2 regions of the Microbacterium shaanxiense genome follow, and region 1 is predicted to be linked to the other one. Evidence: predicted binding sites of a transcription regulator. Region 1 holds the regulator's gene; the other holds the start of a gene.
What was found. Region 1 encodes LexA, which represses DNA repair genes until DNA is damaged. Its sites were predicted from a motif close to TCGAACANNTGTTCGA; they were not measured.
Positions count from the first base shown of each region.

Region 2: the regulator LexA is predicted to act here: its motif matches at 1,555-1,570, upstream of recA (recombinase RecA).

Region 1 is NZ_BAAGXE010000006.1:155,758-159,160, forward strand. Features, by position in the region: gene ACYVG2_RS18020 (S9 family peptidase) at 1-1,453, opposite strand, end outside; gene lexA (transcriptional repressor LexA) at 1,542-2,228, opposite strand; gene ACYVG2_RS18030 (LysM peptidoglycan-binding domain-containing protein) at 2,539-2,913, shown strand; gene ACYVG2_RS18035 (histidinol-phosphate transaminase) at 2,927-3,403, shown strand, end outside.
Region 2 is NZ_BAAGXE010000001.1:751,377-754,779, forward strand. Features, by position in the region: gene pgsA (CDP-diacylglycerol--glycerol-3-phosphate 3-phosphatidyltransferase) at 1-304, shown strand, start outside; gene ACYVG2_RS03470 (CinA family protein) at 301-783, shown strand; gene ACYVG2_RS03475 (helix-turn-helix domain-containing protein) at 940-1,248, shown strand; gene ACYVG2_RS03480 (DUF3046 domain-containing protein) at 1,278-1,502, shown strand; gene recA (recombinase RecA) at 1,766-2,821, shown strand; gene ACYVG2_RS03490 (regulatory protein RecX) at 2,821-3,403, shown strand, end outside.

The DNA.
Region 1 (3,403 bases):
CTCCCGCCGACCCGCCGCGGATCGCGATGCGGTGCGGGTCCGCACGACCGGAATCGGCCAGTCCGTGTGCGGCGGCCAGTACGTCGTCCACGTCGGCGACGCCCCACCGGCCGTCCAGTCGCTCGCGGTACGCGCGGCCGTACCCGGTGGACCCGCCGTAGTTCACATCGAGCACGCCGATCCCGCGGGTCGTGTAGAACGCGATGGCGGCGGATGCCGCGCCCGCGACGTGCGCGGTCGGTCCGCCGTGCACGAGCACGATGTACGGCGGGAGCTCGCTCTCGGCCGCGGTGGCGTCGGGGTTGGAGGGTGCGTAGTCGAACGCGTGGACGGGCCCGTTCGCACCGTCGAATGTGATGCGGGTCGCCGGGGGCATCCAGTCCTCGTCGACCGGTCGTCCGCCGCGCACCCGTTCGACGGCGCCGGAGTCGACGTCGACGCACCACAGGCCCGCGCTCACACCGGCGCCGCCGCCGGAGAGGAGCACGCGCGAGCCGGACGCGTCATCGACGCTCACATGGGCCGTGGCCGGCACCTCGATGCGATCCTCCGACCCGTCGTGCCCGATGAGCACGACCTCGTCCGAGCCGTTCGTGCGCACGGCGACGATGCGGCCGTCGGCCAGCGGCTGGTACCAGCGGTTCCCGAGCACCCAGAGGCCGTAGCCGGTGTCGGCGTCCGCCGGCGCGATCGGCTCCGGAGCGCCCGCATCGAGCCCATTCATCTCCCGTCGATAGAGATTCCAGCGTCCGGTGGGGTCGTCCGCGTATACGAGTTCTGTGTCGCTGATCCACTCGGGCTGCAGCGCCGCGCGTGCGCGCGTGTCGGCGAAGACATCCCCGCCGAGCTCCGTGACGCAGAGCATGGCCTCCTGCCACGGCATCCGTCGCCCGCTCCACTCGACCCACGCGATACGCGTGCCGTCCGGTGAGAGCGCGGGGTGTGCGAAGAAGGCACTGCCCTGGAGGTGCACACGAATCGCGGTCTCGTCCGAGGCGGCGGACGCGTCGGTCGGGATCTCAACGATCGCCCGCCGGTGCGGCTCCACCGAGAGATCCTCACGCACGGCCAGCAGCCGCCCCTGCTGCAGACGCAGCCCGCCATGGTTCGGGCAGGTTCCGTCCGTGCCGGTCGGTGTCAGCGGTTCCGGCGTCCCGCCACGCGGCATCCGGTACACGCGCTGATCACCGGAATCGACGAAGAACAGCGTGCCGTCCGCATCCGCCGTCCATGCCCCACCGCCGTACTCGTGCACGCGCGATCGGGCACTCCACGGCTCGGGGAGGAGCACCGTGCCGTTCGAGCTGCGCACCGTGACGCGGCCGCCCTCGGCCGGCACGGACTCGCCCCACCAGATCTCATCGCCGACGAACCTGGCGCCGTCGATGCGCGGCGCGGATGATGCGATGTCGGCGGCGTGGAAGGGGGAGGGCCAGGTTCCGTACGGCTGCATGCCTCGAGCCTATTCGCCGTCCGCCTGACACGCCGCGTCACGCTGGTTGCGCGCTCGGCGACGGCGAGCGGAAGACCTGTTGATGCGGTCAGACCGCGCGCAGCACCGCGACGACTTTGCCCAGCACCACGGCGTCGTCGCCGAGGATGGGCTCGAACGAGGAGTTGCGGGGGAGCAGCCAGGTGTGGCCATCGCGCTGACGGAACGTCTTCACCGTCGCCTCACCTTCGAGCATGGCCGCGACGATCTCGCCGTTCTCCGCCGTGTTCTGCGTGCGCACGACGACCCAGTCGCCGTCGCAGATGGCGGCGTCGATCATCGACTCGCCGGAGACCTTGAGCATGAACAGATCGCCTTTGCCGACGAGCTGGCGGGGCAGCGGGAAGATCTCTTCGACCTGCTGCTCGGCGGTGATCGGGATGCCGGCCGCGATCTGACCGACCAGCGGCACCATCGCCGCGTCGCCGACGGGGGTGGCGGAGTCCGCCGGATTCTCGCCGCTCGTGCCCGGCAGGTCGATGAGCACTTCCATGGCACGCGTCTTGCCAGGGTCGCGTCGCAGGTAGCCGCTCAGCTCGAGCTGCCCGAGCTGGTGGGTGACGCTGGAGAGCGACTTCAGCCCGACGGCGTCGCCGATCTCTCGCATGCTCGGCGGATATCCGTGCCGCGCGATCGAGGTCTGGATGACCTCGAGGATCGCCAGCTGCTTTGCGCTGAGGTTCTTGCGCCGACGGGTGCGCGGAGCCTCAGGGCCGGGGACGGAGATGTCGCTCATGGGTGCTCCTTCGTGCGCTTTCACGGTGCTGGCGTTCGTGTCCACCGGCGTTCATCTTCGAATGTCGGTGGCCCGTGGTGTGGTGTTCGTATCGAAACCGTATCCGAGAATCGCACCGAAACGGAAGATCTGTTCGAGCGTGTCGGTGAATTCGGTGGATGGGTTTCGAATAAGTCTTGACAGATGTTCGAATTCGAAGATACATTCGGTACGTAGCTTCGCATTCCCCGCTCCCGGCCGAGCGGCGAATGCGAACGCTACGCCAAAGGGCGCAAGTCCCGAGGCAGCCAAGAGGCAGAGGAGAAATCACATGAGCACCATCAGCATCAGCGCCCCAGCAGCTCTTCCCGTTCGTGCCGCTTCCAGCGCACCGACGCGACTCCGGCTGACGGCGCGCGGGCGTCGACTTCTGCTCGCTCTTGCAGCTCTCCCTCTGGCGGCCGGCATCGGGTTCGCCGCGATCAGCGGCGGTTCGGCGCTCGCTTCGGGCGACGCCGCTGAGGCGACCGTCTTCGACACTGTGACCGTCATGCCGGGCGACACGCTCTGGGCGATCGCCGAAGATGTCGCCCCCGCCGAAGACCCTCGCACGGTCATCAGTGAGATCCAGAAGCTCAACGCTCTGAACGCTGGCTCCTTGCAGGTCGGGCAGCAGCTCGCGATCCCGGCGGAGTACGCCGGCTGATCTCACCGTTAACATGGGGAGGGTGACTGTTTCACTCAGCGACTTACCCCTCCGTGACGATCTTCGCGGTCTCACCCCCTACGGCGCACCCCAGGCCCCGCTGGCCGTCGCGCTGAACGTCAACGAGAACACGCATCCGATTCCGGATGATGTCGCGAGCGACATCCTCGACGACATCGCCGTCGCCCTGCGCGACGTGAACCGCTACCCGGATCGGGAGTTCACGGCCCTGCGCGAAGGATTCGCCGAATACCTCGGACACGGCCTCGACGCGTCGCAGATCTGGGCGGGCAACGGTTCGAACGAGGTGCTGCAGCACATTCTGCAGGCCTTCGCAGGGCCGGGGCGCACGGTCTTCGGCTTCGCTCCCACGTACTCGATGTACCCCCTTCTCACCCAGGGCACTGGGGGGCGCTGGGTCGCGGGGGAGCGTCAGCCCGATTACACGATCACCGTGGAGGACGCGGTGGCTCAAGTCATCGACGCAGAC
Region 2 (3,403 bases), on a different contig from region 1:
CCTCGCGGAGTGGCCGTGGTGGATCGTCATCGTCATCCTCATCCGCGAGTGGGGCATCACCATCCACCGGTTCATGGTCGCCAGCAGCCATATCGTGGCCGCGGCGTGGTTGGGCAAGATCAAGACGGCGGTGCAGGGCGTGACGCTCGGCTGGTGGTTGCTGCCCCTTCACCAACTGATCGGCATGGACTGGTGGATCGGCATCGGAATCGGCCTGATGTACGTGACGCTGGCCCTCACCGTCGTCAGCGGGATCGACTACGCCGTGTCACAGGTGCGCGGATCCCGCACAGGACGAGCGTGAGCGGGAGCGCTGACCTCGTGGCAGCGCTGCGGGCGCGGGGGTGGTCGCTGGGCGTTGCGGAATCCCTGACCGGTGGCGCGCTTGCGGCTGAGATCGTCTCGGTTCCTGGTGCGTCGACGGTACTGTCCGGTGGCGTCGTGGCGTACGCCACACCGGTGAAGGAGTCGTTGCTGGGGGTGGATGCCGCTCTTCTGGCCGAGCACGGTCCCGTGCACGCGTCGGTCGCGGAGCAGATGGCGGCGGGAGTGCGCGCCGCAGTCGCGATCGCGGGCAGGCCCGCAGAGGTCGGGCTCTCCACGACGGGGATCGCAGGGCCCGATTCGCCGGACGGGCAGCCGGTGGGAACGGTGCACGTCGGCGTCGCGACGCCGACGGACGTGCGCTCGTTCGCTTTCCTCTTCGCCGGGGATCGGGCGTCGATCAGAGCGCAGGCGGTCGATGCCGCGATCGACGCGCTCTCGAGAGTGCTGCGGGAATAGGCTGCGCCGTCGGATGGTTGTCACTGATGTGCCGAAGAATGATGTGCTCACACCGAAAGCACAGCGTGAAACAGTAGTTTTTTCATCAGCGAGTCGGGTTAGACTGGCGATCCACTCGGAGGAGTCTCCGGTGACGGAGATCGAGAGGAGGTTCCGGTGATTCTTGTACGACAGGAAATCGGCGATGTGCTGAGGGACTTCCGCCTGCAGAAGGGGCGCACGCTCCGGCAGGTCGCGGGCAAGGCCTCTATAGCACTCGGTTATCTCAGCGAGGTGGAGCGCGGACAGAAGGAAGCGTCCAGCGAGATCCTCGCTTCCGTTGCGGAGGCGCTCGACGTCCCGATCTCGATGATCATGCGTGAGGTCGGCGATCGCATCTCCGTGCTCGAGGGAATCCAGGTGTTCCCGGATGTCGTCCCGGACGATCTCGTCGCTTCGGTCGAGCCCGAGCTCTCGCTGCACTGACCGCAGCGTTCGTCGGAGTAGGGCTTTTCATGCGTCGCAGCGAGTTCCTTCGCGCGGTCGATCTCGAATTCGGCGCGCGAGCCTCCATGCTGAAGACGGATCTCGTGCTCGACGCGCTCGGCAACCGCACCGCAGACGAAGCTCTCGATGAGGGCGTCGCGCCCAGGGAGATCTGGCTCGCGCTCTGCGAGGAGACGGACGTCCCGGCTGAGCGGCGCTACGGCGTCGGCCGGCTCGAGCCGCGCAGACGCTGACACGGCGCTCGTCGGTCTGATCGCCTTCGGGCTACGTCTCTTCGGCGTGTCGTCGAAGATGTGTTCGAAGTGCGCGTAACGTTCTGCACAAGTGGTTTCGAGGTGAACTCATCCCCGGTTCGTGGGGCGTCCGACGCAATGTCGGAGGCCGATCGTACGGTGATGACAGGCCGAAAAGCCATACGCCTTGTCGGAGAGTTCGCCCCACCCGGGGTGGCCGCGACAGCCTACAGGCGGCACCACGCGAACAACAGGAGCACATCATGCCATCAGTCGCAGACCGCGAGAAGTCCCTCGAGTCGGCTCTCGCCCAGATCGATCGTCAGTTCGGAAAGGGTTCAGTCATGCGGCTGGGCAGCGATGAGCGCGCGCCAGTCGCCGTCATCCCCACCGGCTCCATCGCCCTCGACGTCGCCCTCGGCGTCGGAGGTCTCCCGCGTGGCCGCATCGTGGAGATCTACGGCCCGGAGTCGTCGGGTAAGACCACTCTGACGCTGCACGCGATCGCCAATGCGCAGCGCGCCGGTGGCATCGCCGCATTCGTCGATGCAGAGCACGCTCTCGACCCCGAGTACGCCAAGAAGCTCGGTGTCGACATCGACGCGCTCCTGGTCTCCCAGCCGGACACGGGTGAGCAGGCCCTCGAGATCGCCGACATGCTCGTACGCTCCGGTGCCATCGACCTCATCGTCATCGACTCCGTCGCGGCGCTGGTGCCTCGCGCCGAGATCGAGGGCGAGATGGGTGACTCGCATGTGGGTCTGCAGGCACGCCTCATGTCGCAGGCGCTCCGCAAGCTCACGGGTGGTCTGAACCAGACCAACACCACGATGATCTTCATCAACCAGTTGCGCGAGAAGATCGGTGTGTTCTTCGGCTCTCCCGAGACCACGGCCGGTGGTAAGGCGCTGAAGTTCTATGCATCGGTCCGCCTCGACATCCGCCGCATCGAGACGATGAAGGACGGCACCGAGGCCGTGGGCAACCGCACTCGCGTCAAGGTCGTGAAGAACAAGATGGCTCCGCCCTTCAAGCAGGCGGAGTTCGACATCCTGTACGGAACGGGCATCTCGCGTGAAGGCAGCCTGATCGATTTCGGCGTGGAGCACGGTCTCGTGAAGAAGTCGGGCTCGTGGTACACCTACGACGGCGACCAGCTCGGCCAGGGCAAGGAGAACGCACGCTCGTTCCTCATCAAGAACGCTGACGTCGCTCTGGAGATCGAGACGAAGATCAAGCAGAAACTCGGCATCGGCGGCGCGGTCGACGATGCCGCTCCTGAGACTGCTGACGAGCTCGCGCAGCGTCGTCCGGCCTGATGACTGTCGAAGACGGGGGCGAGGCGCGCCTCGCCCCCGTGATCCCCCTCTTCGGCGGGAAGCTCGTTCCGGCTTCGGCGCTGCCGGCGACGCGCGGGGAGAAATCGCCGCGACGACGCGACATGACGACGGCCGACGCGGGCAGTCGCCGCGAGACGGCTCGTGATCGCGATGAGGCAGTGTCCGATCGGCCGTCATCTGACCCCTCGTCATCTGGCCCGTCGTCATCCGACCCGTCGTCATCTGGCCAGTCGTCACCCGACCCGGATCAGGTTCGCACCGCCGGCGAGGAGTCTCTCGTGCGCAAGCTGCGAGCGCGGTCGTTGTCGATCTCCGAGGCGCGTCAGGTTCTGCGCGGCCACGATCTCACCCAATCGCAGATCGACGATGTGATCGACGACTTCTGCCGCCGCGGATACCTCGATGACTCGATCCTCGCTGAGCAACTGGTGATCTCGGGGATCGAGCGCAAAGGCCAGGGTCGCGTCGCGCTCTCACGGGCCCTGGTGCAGCGGGGCATTCCGCGAGACGTCATCGACATGGCACTCGGCGATCTGCCTGACGACGACGCCGAACGTGCGC